Regions from separate parts of the Providencia xihuensis genome, predicted to be linked through region 3. Evidence: predicted binding sites of a transcription regulator. Region 3 holds the regulator's gene; each other region holds the start of a gene.
What was found. The regulator CRP, encoded in region 3, controls carbon source genes, mostly activating them, when cyclic AMP is high. The targets are predictions, from matches to a motif close to ATGTGANNNNNNTCACAT.
Positions count from the first base shown of each region.

Region 1 (5,843 bases), 1.6 Mb from region 3:
CGGTGGTTAAATAGAATGAAAAAGATCCCCTTAGTTATTGAAATGGTAAAAACCATGGAAGCTGTTGAAGATTTATTCATTTATTCTCATCCGGAGCTTATTCAATAATTTTTAAAGTAATATTAAGGTTTAAATAGAATATGCGATTGAATATTTATTTAATATTTCCATTAATACTATTCTCGTGTGTAATTAATGCAAACAACAGACCTGGGTTTGTATGTGGGAAGTTTAATAATACAATAGTTGAGGTGCCGAGTGACTATGTGTATACCTTTGCAGAATATGAAGGCTATAGCTATTTTGACCCAAGATTTATTGAAAATAAAAAAGGGTGTGAAGCTAATTTTAGAATTCTGCCAATGAGGATGTCTTGGTCTGATTTGAAACCATCTAATGAGGTTAGTAATGATGTTAAAATTATAGAGGTTTATGTTGAACCATTAAAGGGAGACCCTGAAAAATATTTGAGTTATAGAAAACACGTGTATTTAGATATGGGCTACCTCAAAAGAAAGGGGGAGTTATATTATGATGAAGAGTTGGATCTTTATTTTACTGAAGTGACTGTAAAAATACGAAGAAGTATTGGTCATAAAGAAGATATGTATTTTAATAAAAAAGGATATTATTGGAAGGAAATTAATAATGAAGTGATTTTTTTAATTGAGTGTGAATGGTTAGCAATTGATGAGAAGTATCATAAGTGTTTTCAATATTTTTTGATTCCAGAAATAGGAACTAAGGTTAAATTTTATTTTGATGCTAAAGAATTATCTAATAGCAATATAATGAGGGAAAAAATACGATTTTTTTTACTCGATCATGTTAAAAATTAGGAGATGATATGAGAAATCAAGAAATTAGAGAGGGTGATTTAGAGTTAACTCGTAGTGATGTTTCTAATGCAATTAAAATTTTATTAGTAACCAAAGAACCAAAGTTGATGTATGAATATTTGGAAAGTAAAGGAGACCGATATGCTAAATTAGCTAATAGTGTGGTTAAAGGTGATTCTCTTTCAGGTGCTTTTGCGCTTAATTATTTAGATGAAGCTATTTTAGAGTATATTGGAGTGCAAGATGAGTTTATAATTGAGCGTATTCGCTATGATATGGCAATAGCCTATGCTCAAACCCTAAAAAATAGATTTGAAGATGGAAAGGATGTAATCTATGGTGATATAAATCACATAGAGGCTAAATTATTTCATAGTAGTGTATTTTCTTATTATAATCTTCCTTCTGATGCATGGACTTTAGAACCTGTATTTTTTGTGTTACCTAGAGAACAAAGAGAGAGTTATTGGCAGAGAGCTTTAAATTCTGTAGGTGATATAGAAAGTGAAACATTATTAAGTATAAATACTAAAGATATAATGTTTAGAGCATTATATGAAGGTCCAGCGCATATGCAGCCTAAAATACATAGTTGGATTAAACGGGTTATGGATATTGATAATGTAGTAGATGGTGTGGTGGTTACAACCAAGAAATCTTATCAAAATATTATATCTCATATAGAAGAAGATAATATGGATAGAATAAATACAATTATTTATAACACAGGAAACCCTTTAATTGATAAAGGAACAGAGCGTTTTTCATTTTGGGATTATCCTTCACAACATTTAGAACCATTTCAAGTACAAACAGATTGGCGTGGCCAAACGGAATTTACACATAAAAATCTATTGTCTGAATATTATTTAGAAAGACCTGACTATATATTACCAGAAACAGGCTTATTTGATTCACCATCAGTTAATTATCAGCCAAATGTTGCTCATTATGATCATATGATTGATGATTTAAGGGGAAATATGCCATCAATAAACAACAAATCAACATCTCCAATTAAGTATTCACATAATATGGTAGATAAATCGATATCGGAAAGCACTTATCCGAAAGCCGAACCGAATAGACAATTAGCACCACGTACAATAAACCTACTTGATGGATTAAAGTTTAAGGATAATGTAACACCAACAAATCATTATCTAGAACGTCCAAGTGTTATTCCTCCGGGAACTCCAGGATTTAAAGACTTCCCTACAGATACAATAAAAAATAATCATCATTTTGAAAATATGGTTGGTCAGCTAAGCGATAATATGTCATCAATGGATTCATTCGATGGTTTTTCTAATAACCATTTTTCAGACAGAACAGCATCAAATATACCATCTCGGTTTTCTGGCTATTCATCAAATTCATTTTTTAGTTAGTTACTAAATTAAAGTTTTATCAATTTATTAAAAATATATGAAACATAAAAAATGGTTATTGCCAATAACTAGTCTATTGACAATAACCATACATAGAGCATGAGAGAGAATTAATCCAAATAAGCTAATTCAATATTTTGGCAACCCAGTGCTTGTAATGTATTTTCGGTAACACACCAATGTTTGATAATCGCATCTTGCTTTTCAACAAATTTAGCTTGGTCGATGGCGTGAATATCTTTACCTGAGAGGTTAATCATAATTAACGCCGCTTGCAGTGGTGGCAAACTTGGGTTGAATGCGGCATTTTCTGCGTAGCGGCCTGTAAATAATGAACCATCTTTTAACTGTAACGCAATACCTGAATGGGATTGGCTATAAGGCGCATGAGATTGGTTTGCTGCCTCGATTGCAGCAGTTAATAACCTGTCACGGCTTTGGTTTTTATAACCATGGTCGACAGGGTCTAGCAGTAAAGTGGTAATATTGAGGTCAGAAGGCCCAAAAGAGTCGGGTAAATAGTGGTGCAGTACCGCAGGTGTGCGGCCAGGTAAATTCACCATAATTTTACCACCTTCGCGTAATTCATTCATAAACTGGCGGCAGTGGCCACATGGGGTGTAATTCACAGTGATCGACGTAATTTGCTTTTCGCCTTTCATCCATGAATGGGTGATCGCACATTGCTCCGCGTGGATCACTTGCCCCATCGAAACATGGCTAAATTCCATATTGGCGCCGAAATATAAATTACCGCTAGCGCCGCAAGCGATTGCACCAACATGGAAATGGGAGATTGGCGTAACGGCATAGGCCGCTGCAAAAGGGAGTAGTGAGAATGCTAATTCTGAGTCGCTAACACCGCTTTGCGCTTTAATGTGCTGCACTTGCTCAGCCGTTAGCATTCCAGGAAAATCGGATTTATCAATGATAGGTCTAAGTACAGACTGTAGCTTCTCTGGAAGCTCGGCCCAAGCGGCCTTAAATCTTGAATGCATGAGTTACCCTCCCTATTTAATTGTTTTCATTCTATTCAATAAAGTACATATTGATATGTGATTTAAATCACTAATTTAAATGAAACATATGAAACAAATTCTTTAATTGAGAGATATATCTCATGTTTTTAGTGTTCAATGATAAGTAAGAGAACATCGTTTTCTCTTACTCATCATACTTAACGGAGTGTTTAACTAATAAGATTAGCTAAAAAGATGCAAAATGACAGGAAATATAAATGGCGCACTTAACGAGGTGATCACCCCACAGGTCATCAATGCGAGCGAACTATAAGCCCCCTCAATGTAATTAACCTCAGCGCAACGTGCGGTGCCTAATGCGTGGGAAGCCGTTCCCATCGCAAGCCCACGAGACGCATGGGTGCGTACACGTAAAGCATCAAATAAACTGTGGCCAAACATGGCGCCTAAAATCCCCACAAACAACACACAAGCGGCACTAATTGCAGGGATCCCACCAATTGAATCGGCAACCGCCATCGCAATTGGCGTCGTAACAGATTTCGGTAATATTGAGGCGGCGATATCCGGCGTTGCCCCGAGCCAAAATGCAATTGCTGCGCCACTGAACATCGCGACGATGCTACCCGCAAAGCAGATACTAAACAAAGATTTCCATTGGGCACGAATTTGGTGCATTTGCTCATACAGGGGGAAAGCCAATGCCACAACGGCGGGTTGCAGTAAATCATTCAGGATTTTACTGCCCGCAAAATAATGCTCATAGGATGTATTGGTGATAACCAGTATGGCAATAAGCACCGCAATGGTTATTAATAATGGGTTTAATATCGGTAATTTAAATTTCACTGATAATTTGCGGGCAAGGTAAAACACCACAATTGTCAGCGGTAACGACCACCAAATGTGCGTTAACATTATTCATTCCCCTTAGTTTTATCATTATTAATCACCGAAGAAATTGGCTCTTCAGGAGGAAGGGGAACTTCATCAGGTTTAGCACCCACGACAGGGCGTTCTTTGTGGATATAGTTGGAACTGATAGCGACGACTATCATTACAATTAAGGTACTGACCACACAAGAAACCACAATCGGGAGCAGCTGTTGACTCAGTAAGTCATAGTAATTCATGATCCCCACACCGATAGGCACAAATAGAATGGTCATATTTTTCAATAAAATACTGCATCCAGGTTGTGCCCAATGTGCAGGGATAACTTGCAGCGCCAGCAGTGCAAATAAAATGAGCATACCGACAATACTGCCAGGGATAGCAAAAGGAAGTAGGGTAGAGATAAGGTTTCCGATAATCAGGCAGAGGTAAAGTATTGCGAAAGCGCGCAAATACTGCCATCCCGTTATCAGTACCTGTTTAAATGACATGAGATCCGTCCTGTAGCTTGATATCTATTCATCATACAATTAACTAGAGAGTTGTGCTATAGATCACAAGAAAATATCTTAACATTCTGCGATGGGAAACTGAAACACACAGACTGCTAATGTACTCACGAAGACAAGGTTTAAGCTAATATCTTTGAGGTATACTTTATTAAATATTTATTACGTATATCACAGTTATTATTTTTTATTTTAAAAGTAGTTGAACTATAGCGTTTAGCCGATAAATTAAATAATTAAAGAGTATTTAAAATGATTGAATAATTGAATAATAAATAAGGAAATAAATGGATTATATAGATCTCAGAAGTGATACATTAACTAAAATTTCACCCAATGATTTAATTAATATGGATTTTAGTAAGATAGGAGACGATTGCTACAATGAGGATGAATATGTTAAAGGGTTAGAATGTTTTGCCGCAACGTTATTTGGAAAAGAATCAGCATTATTTATGCCATCTGGAACAATGAGCAATCAAATAGGTCTTAGGGTACTAGCAAATCCTGGCGATGAGGTAATTACTGAAACAGGTTATCATATTTGTTATTTTGAATCTTCTCCAACATCTGCACTTAGCGGGATTGTTATTAATAATATTAAAACAAGTAGTGGGATATTAACGGTTAAAGATGTCATTGAAGCCATAAATAATAAATCAAGGTGGTCAAATTTATATGCAATTCCTAAGGTCATCTCGATAGAAAGTAGTATTGGAACCTATGGAGGATGTATATTTCCTATTGAAGAAATTAAGGCATTAAGAAAATTATGTGATGATAGAAGCATTTCATTATTCAATGGGGATTTTTAGAAAATAGAAAAATGAAAAATAAAATATTAGCGTCAAGGTTTTTGTCTGGTGTTTCATTTTATAGCTTTTTACCCTTCTACTCTCTTTACTTATTAAACTATAAAGAACTTACAAAAGAAGATATTGCAATTATATTATTTGTGTTCTTATTTGTAAGTAGAGGTTTTTCTTTACTTTCACACTATATTATTTTTTTGTTAGGCTATAAGATTACATTCATTATGAGTTATCTGCTAACATCATTAGCGATAGCTATGACCTACCTTTTAAGTGATGTTAGCTCATTTATTATTTTTTCTGCAATTATAGGTGCTGGGTTCTCAATTGCGAATATATGTACTAGTCTTTTTTTGGCTGAAAACTCTTTGCATTCAAATAGAATGAGAAATTTTTCTATTTTAAATGTCATCGTTAA
Region 1 is NZ_CP169565.1:3,253,680-3,259,522, reverse strand. Features, by position in the region: gene ACE2AL_RS14640 (hypothetical protein) at 1-108, shown strand, start outside; gene ACE2AL_RS14635 (hypothetical protein) at 141-839, shown strand; gene ACE2AL_RS14630 (serine protease) at 848-2,230, shown strand; gene cdd (cytidine deaminase) at 2,341-3,228, opposite strand; gene ACE2AL_RS14620 (CidB/LrgB family autolysis modulator) at 3,433-4,128, opposite strand; gene ACE2AL_RS14615 (CidA/LrgA family protein) at 4,128-4,595, opposite strand; gene ACE2AL_RS14610 (threonine aldolase family protein) at 4,901-5,428, shown strand; gene ACE2AL_RS14605 (MFS transporter) at 5,440-5,843, shown strand, end outside.
Region 1: cdd (cytidine deaminase) is a predicted target of CRP. The motif match lies at 3,284-3,301, and genes of this name have one in related genera.

Region 2 (5,843 bases), 1.0 Mb from region 3:
ATTGGCAATTTGCGCATTGTGCCCACAGCAATGAGCCGCGCCTGTGAGGTCATCGGCATCAGGGTGCTCAGCACAAATGATGGCATCTAACTCGCCAATCACGGCAATACTGTGCTTGCTTCCTTTGCCACCTTTTAAGCGTGCTTTAACACCTGTTAGGGCAAGTTGATTGCGGTAGTTTACGCCTAAAGCGGAAAATGCGGCTTCAACTTTTTTTGCTGTTTTGGTTTCTTTATAACCCAGTTCAGGCTCTGCCCAAATATCGTCTGCTAGCTTTTTGATTATGTCTTTGTTAGACGCAATAGCTTCACATACTTTGGCTTTCAATTGGTCTTTGGTCATTGTCATGGTTAATATTTTCCTCTATTTAGATAACGCCACTCCATGAAAGAGTCACTTGACCAATAAGTGCAGCGAATAAGAATGTTCCCGTGAATACCGCCAGTGAAACTGGAATAATCCGCCAAGAGATGGCTTTAAATTTTTCGATATCTTTACCGAGTGAAAGACCTGCAAATGCCAGTACCGTGGTACTAATAACAGCAAGTGAAATTTTGCCTGTCATTGCGATCATTTCTTTATCGTAAGGGAATAATGGTGAACACAGACCCGCAGCAATGAGGGATACCCAGAAAATAACGGGTAATTTACCTAATGGTGGGATTTGTGCGATTAAGTACGCCACAAATGACATACCACCTAAAAGCGCCATCGCGATTAGCGAGTCGCTAAAGACTGCGCCAAAACTACCCCGGCCATAGATTGAACCGCCCAGTGCATCACCCAATGAAGTGAAGATGATAACTAATACGATGATTATTGCAATTTCTGCCATCTTTTTCATGATTTCGTATCCTTATTCTGTATCCGCTGATGCCATTGCACGTTTTCTTTTCAGTTTGTTGTACAAGAAAGAGGCAAAAGGTAAGGAGAAGAAAATGTAGATGTACAGACCTAAAACGGAAGACATCAAGTTTGCGGATGATGAAAATGCTTGGATATCCGCTGCATGTTGAGGGTAAAGTTCGAGTAGCGGTGCAACAGATGCAGCTAACATCGAACCACTACCAACACCAGCGCCCATGGCTAATGCAAGTGGGCTCATAATATCGAGTCCTGCAATAACACTGGCAATAATCCCCATCCAAACTGCACCATATAATGTACCGCAAATGTACATTGCCATGACGCCGCGGCCTTCTGGCGAACTTAAACCGTATTTCGCTTCGATGATGGCGATGTTTGGTTCGCGACCTATCGAATAGGTTGCTCCGACGGCTTCACGTCCCATACCTAACATAATGGCGAGCGGTAAACCGAGCAGAATAGTACCGATAAAGTGGCCAACTTCCTGAAGGATCAGCGCGCCACCTGCCTGAATAATTTTTTCCCAAGATGCACCAACAGAGGTGCTTAATTTTGCAATTAAGATAACTAACGCGACACTCATAATTGAGCTAGCACGTGCCATGTTTTGTTCATTAAGAATTTTGAATTTTGGGAAACTGACAATACCACCCATCAACATGGAATAAAGCATTGGAAAAACCATCACGAGACTGATTTTAATTTGCCCTATTGCTTCTGAAAGAAGAATGATAAGTAAGCTAACCAAAAGCAACTTACTATCTTTTAATATACCCATAGTGTTACCTTTCATTGGAAATGTTTTTAAGAGTAATTCGTATATATTTATAATAAAAAGCATTATTTGCGTATTCATACTATCCACGAAACTATTTTCCTGACAATATTCCGAAAAAGTCTCAGGCATGCCTAAAAGGCATGGTTAAAAATCATAAATTAATATTTATTAATAAATTAAAATAAAGAGAATTATTCTCAATTGTGTTTTTGGTAATATTCTTTTATTTTTCATCGAGATATAAAATTATGTTAAATTTTTAACATGTTGTTTCATAAGTGTTTTTGATTGCTTGCTGAATTTTAGTAAAAAACCGTTAATTTATAGGAAAATGTGATTTTGCTCTTGTTTTTCTATTCACTCTGAAAAAATGGCTAATTTAAATTTATTTATATAATGATGAAAATTGAATTTTAAATAGCATTAATAATGGATTTTTTGTTCTTTTGTTTCTATTTTAATCTTGGTTAAATATTATTTAAGGGATAATTATCTAGTGTTGATTTTATTCATTTTTCTAAAATAAATTTGATAATTTAAAATATACCTACATTGGTAGGGGTTTTTGATCAAGATCTCAAAATTGAACATTTGTTAATTGAAAAGCAATAATGGGGGAGTAATTTGAAGGTAGGTCTGCATCATAAGACCAAAGTGTCTCGGGCTAGAGTGAGCGACTTAACCCGAGTGGAATTTCAATATTATTAATCGATTTTTGTTAAGTAATATTTGACAGTCTGTCGTGCTCCAAGTGTCAACAATTGTTGGTATGCGGTTTTTATTTTATTAACAATATCATTGTTTTGTGATATTTCTGGGCTAAATATTGCATCAATTTTTAATAGGGCATCAACGGCTTCTAAAGATGTACCATGGTGTTGATAAATCTTCGAAAACTCGTCGCTAAGTGGGTCTTTGATGGGAATAGGTTCTCCGTCCTCATTGATACCACTGACATATCTCATCCAGGCGGCAACGCCTAAAGCAAGTAATGGGTAGTCTGACCCCTTTTTCTGGTGCCAAAGTATAGAGTCGAGTAGGCGCTGAGGTAGTTTTTGGCTACCATCAACGGCTATCTGTGCTGTTTTATGTTTAATTGCTCGATTAGCAAAGCGAGTTAATAACTGTTGGGCATATTGGTTAAGATCAATATTATCAGGCAAGCTGAGAGTCGGTTTTTGTTCGGCTAGCATTATGCGTTGTACGATTTGGTAGTAATCCTGATTTTGCATGGCATCTGATATAAACTCATAACCGCCTAAATAGCCTAAATAAGCCAGGAATGAATGGCTGCCATTTAACATTCTTAGCTTCATCATTTCATAAGGTGCCACATCCTTAACAAATTGCGCTCCCACATAGTGCCAATCAGGTCGGCCGTTCGCAAAGCAATCTTCAATAACCCATTGCCGAAATGGCTCACTGATAACCGCACAAGGATCATCTTCACCTGTTAATTGCTTGATTTCAGCAAAAGAATCTTCGGTCATCGCAGGGACTATTCTATCCACCATCGTGCTTGGAAATGTGATATTTCGCTTAATCCACAATGCTAATTCACTATCTTGTTGTGCAGCCAAACTTAAAATAGCATTTCGTGCAACCTCACCATTATTTCTAATATTGTCGCAAGAAAGTATGGTCACAGGGGGAAGATTTTGTTGAAAGCGTATTTTGAGAGCGGCAAGGATATAGCCTAAAACAGACTCTGGCGTTTCAGGATAGGCGATATCGTGGCGTATTGCAGGATGTGATAAATTGAGTTTATTCGTTGAAGGATCAGTGCAATAGCCTTTTTCTGTTATTGTCAAAGAGATAATCGCAGTCTCAGGCGCTGCCATTTTTTCAATCACGGCATGTACCCCATCAATACGTGGGTGCATCGCTTCTTTTATTGAATTAATCCGTGTTAGCGTGGTTCTTTCTTCATCTTTTTCTAATAGTACGTAAGTGCAGTGGCGTTTCTTTAGCTGACGGATAAGTTCTGCCCCGCGCGCCGACATTAAGTTTATTTCGCAATATCCCCAATCAGATTGAGATTGTTCAATTAATAGATGTGTATAAAGTGCTTGATGAGCACGATGAAATGCCCCGAAACCAAGGTGTACTATTCGAGGAACTAACTGATGCCTGTTGTTATCCATTATCACTCCCTATCATAAAAAGAATATGCGCTACGCACACTTTACTATTTTAGATTTTAAAAACAATTTTGTTTTAAATTGTAGATAAAAATAGAAAAAGTGTCATGAATAATAAAAGTGTACAACGTTAAAATATTTATTAAAGAAATAATTTGGTTATGATTTTAATTTATTGATTTGTATGTATTTTTATTTATTTTTAAAGTTGGTAATTCGATGGTTGAGTATAAGGAAAAATTGAATTATTCAAATGACAGCACTGCTTTATCGATTAAATTTGATTTCGATCTCATTTTTAAATAAATTAAGAACAATTATGTTCTAAAATAATTGTCTCAGTGTTAGTTTCAATGGTGCGCGCTTTTTGTCCGTTTTGTTTGAACAAAACATACCTCAAATAATGTATTCCTAAAATGTAGGGGGCAGTATGAGTGACACTATTTCAGAACAATTAGCCACAGATACCGCGGTTGATAAGCCCGCGGCAGATAAAAAAACGATTAGAAAAGTGATGATGGCAAGCGTGTCAGGCACCGTAATTGAATGGTATGACTATTCACTCTATGGCGCAGCAGCAGGATTGGTGATTAACAAACTTTATTTTCCAAACTTATCACCAACAATTGCAACGCTGGCTGCATTTTTAACTTTTGCCGTCGGTTTTATTTCACGACCACTCGGTGGTGTGATCATTGCCCATATTGGTGACCGCTATGGGCGAAAACCAGCACTCATTTTTGCAATCGTCTTAATGGGGATTGCGACATTAGCGCTTGGGTTATTACCCACGTATTACCATATCGGCATTTGGGCAACGATTGCTCTGGTTATTATTCGGTTAATGCAAGGGTTTGGATCAGGGGCTGAATTAGCAGGTGCGCAAACCTTTGTGGCGGAATATGTCCCCATGAAGCAGCGGGGCTTCTATACATCGCTAATTAATGCTTCTACGGGGATTGCAATTTTGCTCTCCACAGCCGCATTTTTTGCCGTGACGCAGCTACCCGATGAAGCTTTTATGAGTTGGGGATGGCGGATACCTTTCTTGTTATCCATCGTTTTATTTATTGTTGCGATTTATATCCGTAAGCAATTAGATGAAACACCTGAATACGTTAAATCCGTTGAAAAAGCGGAGAAAGAGAAAAAAGAGCAAAAGATCCCAATTAAAGAGCTTTTTATACATAGCCGAAAAAATTTATTGTGTGGCTTCTTCAGTTTAGCGGGGCACCAAGCAAATGGTTATGTTCTTAGTGTGTTTAGTATTAGCTATCTGACCAATACATTAGGAATGGAAAAATCAGATGGATTGATGGCGTTAATGGTTGCTGTGCTGGTGAATACAATAATGACTCCTGTCATGGGACGTTTAACGGATAAATACGGAACTACGACCATTTTCTCTTTCGGCGCTATTTTCTTAGGTGCTTTTGCCTTTCCTTTATTCTGGTTTTTGGGGAGTGGCAGTTTAGTACTAGCAACGCTCGGTATGTGTATTGCGTATGGTATTGGACACGGTGCTACGTCAGGTGCACAAGGTGCATTCCTAGCCAATTTATTCCCAACACAATATCGTTATTCAGGTATTGCACTTTCACGAGAATTAAACAGTGTGATTTTCGCAGGGTCAACTCCCGTCATTGCGACCGCCCTTGTTACCGTTGGTGATGGCAAACCCACCTATGTTGTTTATTACCTGATTTTCTGTTGTGTACTGACGTTAGCCGCAGTGCAAATGGCGAAAAATTTAAAACAGCATCAATAAGGCCATTTGTGGTCGTATCAATATTTAAATATGAGGTTCGTATGAATATTACTATTTCCGACACGAAACATGCACTAGGTGAAAAAGCCAGTAAAGCTGGAGTGCAGGCCATTAAACAAGCAATGCGCGAAAAAAGCGAAATTGCCATTATTGTTGCCACCGGTGCCAGTCAGTTTGAGATGTTGGATTGCTTAATCAAAGAAGATATTGATTGGTCAAGGGTGACTATTTTTCACCTAGATGAATACATTGGCCTTGATGAGACTCATCCAGCGAGTTTTCGCCGTTA
Region 2 is NZ_CP169565.1:1,348,576-1,354,418, forward strand. Features, by position in the region: gene ACE2AL_RS05855 (amidohydrolase) at 1-348, opposite strand, end outside; gene ACE2AL_RS05860 (hypothetical protein) at 368-844, opposite strand; gene ACE2AL_RS05865 (DUF3100 domain-containing protein) at 857-1,645, opposite strand; gene ACE2AL_RS05870 (mannitol dehydrogenase family protein) at 2,350-3,789, opposite strand; gene ACE2AL_RS05875 (MFS transporter) at 4,217-5,554, shown strand; gene ACE2AL_RS05880 (glucosamine-6-phosphate deaminase) at 5,596-5,843, shown strand, end outside.
Region 2: ACE2AL_RS05870 (mannitol dehydrogenase family protein) is a predicted target of CRP. The motif match lies at 4,065-4,082, and genes of this name have one in related genera.

Region 3 (5,843 bases):
TGGGGGATTATATTAACTACATCACACCACAATTTTCCCGTACCCATATTAACTTCCAACGCGTACCTACTGTAGATACCTCAAACCCATTTTCAGCGAAAGCTATTCCTTCACAAGATGAAAGTTTTATTGTTATTCGCTTTCGTGGACTTGAACAGATTGATTTTCCCTATCTACTGTCAATGATATCTGGCTCGTTTATCTCCGCGATGAATACGATTGTCGTGCCAGGGGGGAAATTAGGCTTAGCAATGGAATTAATTATGATGCCAATAGTCGAAAAGCTAATTACTCAGAAACATGACTAAATTGTTTTTTTGATTATTAAATAAGATGCTTACCATTAATTAGAATAAGCATCTTATTTTTAAAATATATCAATAACTATTAAATTTATTTTTAATTTTTAATTTTTAATTTTTAATTTCAAAGCTATGTGTCACTTCGACGGTCTTTTCTAACATCAACGCGACTGAACAATATTTTTCAGCAGAAAGCTGAACTGCACGTTCAACCGCTTTATCCGTTAATTCATTCCCTGTTACAATAAAATGCAAATGGATTTTAACGAAATAACGAGGCGCTTCTTCACGGCGCTGAGAGGTTAATTTCACTTCACAGTCGGTAATATCATTACGGCCTTTTTGTAAGATGGATACCACATCAATTGCACTGCAACCACCTGCAGCCATTAACACCATTTCCATTGGGCTTGGTGCTTTATCGCCTGCATTGCCGTCCATCATCACTTGGTGGCCTGACGCTGACTCACCTAAAAAAGAGAGCCCCTCCACCCATTTAACTCTTGCTTCCATTTTATTCCCCTTGAAATGAAATCGATTTAAAGGCTACATTGTTCCATAGATATAAAGAATGTTATATCAGCTTTATTCTGCTGAAGCGATACAGGGAAGACTTTCTGTATCGGATATGCTACAAACAATACTTAGTTGATAGGATTAAGATCAAAACTCAACGTTTTATTTGATTATATTATAGTGTTGATATCAATTTGTTTACCCTAACCATGAAAAGCGATTGATGCAATGTTGCTCTTCCTGTTATTTAGGGTATATAAGACAAATTAATATGCTAAGCTAGTGACTTTAAAGCCAGCCTTTCTGGTACGCTTTTTCCGGATGGCTGCAATAACATACAGAGGATAACGCTAATGGTTCTCGGCAAGCCACAAACAGACCCTACTCTTGAATGGTTTTTGTCACACTGCCATATTCATAAGTATCCATCCAAGAGCACACTGATCCATCAGGGTGAGAAAGCAGAAACCCTTTACTACATAGTTAAAGGTTCAGTGGCTGTTTTAATCAAAGATGAAGAAGGCAAAGAAATGATCCTCTCCTACCTGAATCAGGGGGATTTCATTGGTGAGCTTGGATTATTTGAAGAAGGGCAAGAACGTACTGCGTGGGTTAGAGCAAAAATCGCCTGCGAAGTTGCTGAAATTTCTTACAAAAAATTCCGTCAATTGATTCAGGTTAATCCTGATATCTTAATGCGCCTTTCCGCGCAAATGGCAAGCCGCCTGCAAACAACGTCAGAAAAAGTGGGCAACCTCGCCTTCTTAGACGTAACAGGCCGTATTGCACAAACGCTACTGAATTTAGCCAAACAACCTGATGCCATGACACATCCAGATGGGATGCAAATCAAAATCACCCGTCAGGAGATTGGCCAAATCGTTGGTTGTTCCCGTGAAACTGTCGGCCGTATTTTGAAAATGCTGGAAGATCAAAACTTAATCTCCGCGCATGGTAAAACCATTGTTGTTTACGGTACTCGATAACTAACCTTTCGCCTCACTCCCTTGGTGGGGCGCACACTTTGGAATAGCTTTATATTATTGGTATAAAGCTATTCACCCAAAATACAATTTTTATATATCATTTCTTAATGAGTGTCGTTTCTTTATATTTTCTCTATTTAGCTACCTATAAAATAATAATTATAATATTAAATAGGGAGTTATGTTCATGAAAGTTACACTGAGCAAGTTATCAGGTCATTCCGAAATTTTTAAAAATATTAGTAATTCCGATGATTTCATAAAAAAAATTTTCACCGTGACTACCACATCGAGAAAAGAACCATTTTCCGCTCATCGACAATTCAAACCATCACATACTTGTAGCCTAGAAAGTATTGATTCTGCTTATGAAAGTGATTCAGAAAATGTAAATGATACTAAATTATTAAGCGCTGACGAGTTTAAATATAAAGTTAATCAATTGAAAGGTAATTTATATAAATTTTACGCATCTACTTTTTATAATGAGCAAGATGCCGATTCGCTAATAAAAGAAAATCAGACTGTATTTGACGAATTTAACAATGCTGATAAAGAAATATATGGATATGCCAATTTTTTGTACCGATACGTTAAAATCCCAGGGATTAACATCAAAAATTCAGAAATAAAAGATGAAATCATAAGAAACTATCATCAGCCAAAGCAACTAGAAAATAAAAACGGCACTAAAATCCCTTTAATAATTAGAATAAACAAAAAAAATATCAATAATATTGACTTATCTTTAGAAGCAAGTAAGAAAAAAACAACGAATTTTTCTCAGAAAAAAATTATATATGTACACGATAAAGTTACTGACAACAGCCAATATAACTCTAAAGCCATCCCTTTACCTAAAAGCACTTTTGAGTTTAAGGGAAATATACTACAAACAAAAACCTCAGTATTAAGAACACAATATATCAAACAACATTACAAACTATCTAACAAACCTACGCCATTAGACTATAAAAAACAAAAAAATAGGAATATCAATTCAATTAAAACCTCTGACTTAATAAAAATAAGCAATAGTATTAAAAAAGAACAAAGACTAACAATGGAAATGGATGCACTTAAAGATAATATCATTAAAATACAAAATCAAATTAATATTAATGATAATTTATTGAAAGAACTGAAAAAATAAACCATTCAGTAAAACACCTTCTGCATTTATTTAACACCATCATTACATTAATAATTAATTACTTCTTAGCATTAATATAGGATATGACTATGAAAACTAACACCCTAAACAATACCATAACTAGCTCGCCATACAGAAAAATTTCATCAACTGGAGCAATGAGAGAATCCCCCAGTATTATACAAAAAATTAAAAATATGAAAGTAAATAATCCTTTCTCATTTTTTCGTTTTAACCCAAAAAATACGGAATCAACATTTCATATTAACTTAACCGTAGTTAGTTCAAAGGAAAGTAATTTAAATTTATTTAATAAATTAAACTCAAACAAAAAAACAATATTTTCCCTCGAAAATAAGCTAATAGAAAAATCATTTAATATCCCACAATTCATTAAGGATTTAAAAAATAAAATAGAAAACTCCATTGATAATTTATTAGATAAGAATAAATTTTTTAGCGAAAATACAGCTACAGATGAAATCATAGAAACACAAAATGAAACAATAGGCTATCTTAAACATTACCTAGATTTATTAGACGAAAATGAAAAATTGACAAATAAACACGAAGAGCTAAAAAATGAAATTGATGATCTGAAATCATCTATAAGATATGAATCAAAAACAAGAGGAATTTCACATTTAAAAAAAGAAAGTAAATACTTAGCATCATTAGAAAAAGAAATATCAATAGAAAATGATATAGAAGAAAAAAATGAAAAACTTGAAGAGTTAATTAAAATACAAAGCTCAGTAAGGACTTTATTGAGCAATGAGTTAAAAGATATAAAAAATAAAGTTCACAATATTACACTGGATAAAAATGCTCTAGGAAAAAATATTTTAGCCCTAAAAAAAACAATAATTAGTGAATCTTTAATTACTTATGATGAAGATAATACGCCTATATACCATAATGAATCTCACAACTTTGACTTTGACGATTTTTTTGAAAAGAAACCAGAAGTAGAGAACAAAAAAAATAATGAAAATATTGATAATTTAATATTTGAAAATGAGTCATTATATAATTTAATAGAAGAGTTAGGTAATGATAACCTTGATTATAGAGGTTTAGTCCAAGACTTAAGAATTAATAATAATAATAAAAATCATACAATTAGAGCGCTACAGGAGAAGCTTGCCAATAGAGCACCATCGATGTTCTCAATTAGTCTCACCTCGTTATCTTCTGGCTACCATTCTGATAATGAAGGTAATAACCTTACACCAGACACTAAGGTTAATGAGGAAAAAATAGCTCAAAAAGAAGAGACACTAAAAAATAAATATCCTTTAGCCAATAATAAAGGAATAAAAAAATACTCACATACACATAAAGTTCAATGCCTAGCTGCTGGAATACCAATTAATAGTTCAAAAGAGCAATTACAAGCACGGTTAGAGGCCCAAGCTAAGATGAAAAAAATACTATTGCCAGCTCAATAATCGTTATAAAAATAATATTTTCAATAAGTTGCAGAAATCATTCTGCAACTTATTTATCAGTTATTTCAGCAACTTCCCAATCGCCTTCTCTAATTTCTCCATACCACTGTTAATTTCTTCTTCCGAAATAATCAGCGAAGGCGTAAAGCGCAGTACGTTAGTGCCAGCGTTTAACATCATTAGCCCTTCTACTGCACTGGCTTGTAAGATATCTTTCGAACGGTTGAGTAACCTGCCGTCTAGCTCAGCACCGATTAATAACCCCATTCCTCTGATTTCAGAAAAAATGTTATATTTATCATTCAGCTTATTTAAATGTGCAACAAATAGCTCGCGACGTTTTTCAACACCACTTAGCACTTCTTCAGTATTAATAATATCAAACGCCGCATTGCCTACAGCACAAGCTAATGGATTACCACCATATGTGGTGCCATGTGACCCCACTTCCATCGTTTTAGCGATTTCTTCTGTAGTGATCATGGCGCTGATAGGGAAACCACCACCCAGTGCTTTTGCCGTGGTTAAAATATCAGGCGTCACATTGTAATGCATATAAGAAAATAGCTTACCAGTACGCCCCATTCCACTTTGTACTTCATCGAAAATTAATAAGGCGTTATTTTCATCACACAGCTTACGAACACCTTGCAGGAATTCTTTTGTTGCAGCAGTGACGCCGCCCTCACCTTGAACGGGCTCTAAAACAACCGCACAAGTGTTCTCATCGATCACCGCTTTAACTGCATCAAGGTCGTTAAAAGGTACATGGATAATGTCCGCAGGCTTTGGCCCAAAACCGTCTGCGTATTTAGCTTGCCCACCAACCGAAACGGTAAATAGTGTGCGGCCATGGAACCCCTGCTTGAATGCAATGATTTTGGTTTTATAAGGACTGTATTTTGTGATGGCATAACGACGCGCTAGCTTAAAAGCCGCTTCATTGGCTTCTGAACCTGAGTTCACAAAAAATGCGCGATCGGCAAATGTCGCTTGAGTGATCTTTTGCGCGAGTTTAAGTGCTTGTTCATTGGTAAAGATATTACTGACATGCCAGAGTTTTTCACTTTGCTCGCGGACTGCTGCGACTAAACTTGGATGGCAATGCCCTAACGCTAAAACGGCAATTCCGCCTGCAAAATCAATGTATTCTTTGCCCTGCTGATCCCAAACTCGGCTTCCTTCGCCTTTTACTGGAATAAACTCAGCGGGCGAAAATATAGGCAACATGACTTGGTCAAAAGTCTGCCGATTTACTGATTGTTGTTCTGTCATACCCCTCACCTGCTCTAACTGGATGCTTAAGTGAAAATATAAGCATCAAATATGAATAAAAAATCACAAAAGAGCAATAGGCAAGGGGGAAATATGCATAATTAATTTATTATTAGTAATATTGCCAGACTAATACTTTAAAAAGTTGTTCAATAACTCA
Region 3 is NZ_CP169565.1:353,440-359,282, reverse strand. Features, by position in the region: gene ACE2AL_RS01580 (phosphoribulokinase) at 1-308, shown strand, start outside; gene ACE2AL_RS01575 (OsmC family protein) at 414-815, opposite strand; gene crp (cAMP-activated global transcriptional regulator CRP) at 1,172-1,804, shown strand; gene ACE2AL_RS01565 (hypothetical protein) at 1,992-2,957, shown strand; gene ACE2AL_RS01560 (hypothetical protein) at 3,047-4,408, shown strand; gene ACE2AL_RS01555 (aspartate aminotransferase family protein) at 4,469-5,683, opposite strand; gene ACE2AL_RS01550 (aminodeoxychorismate synthase component II) at 5,813-5,843, opposite strand, start outside.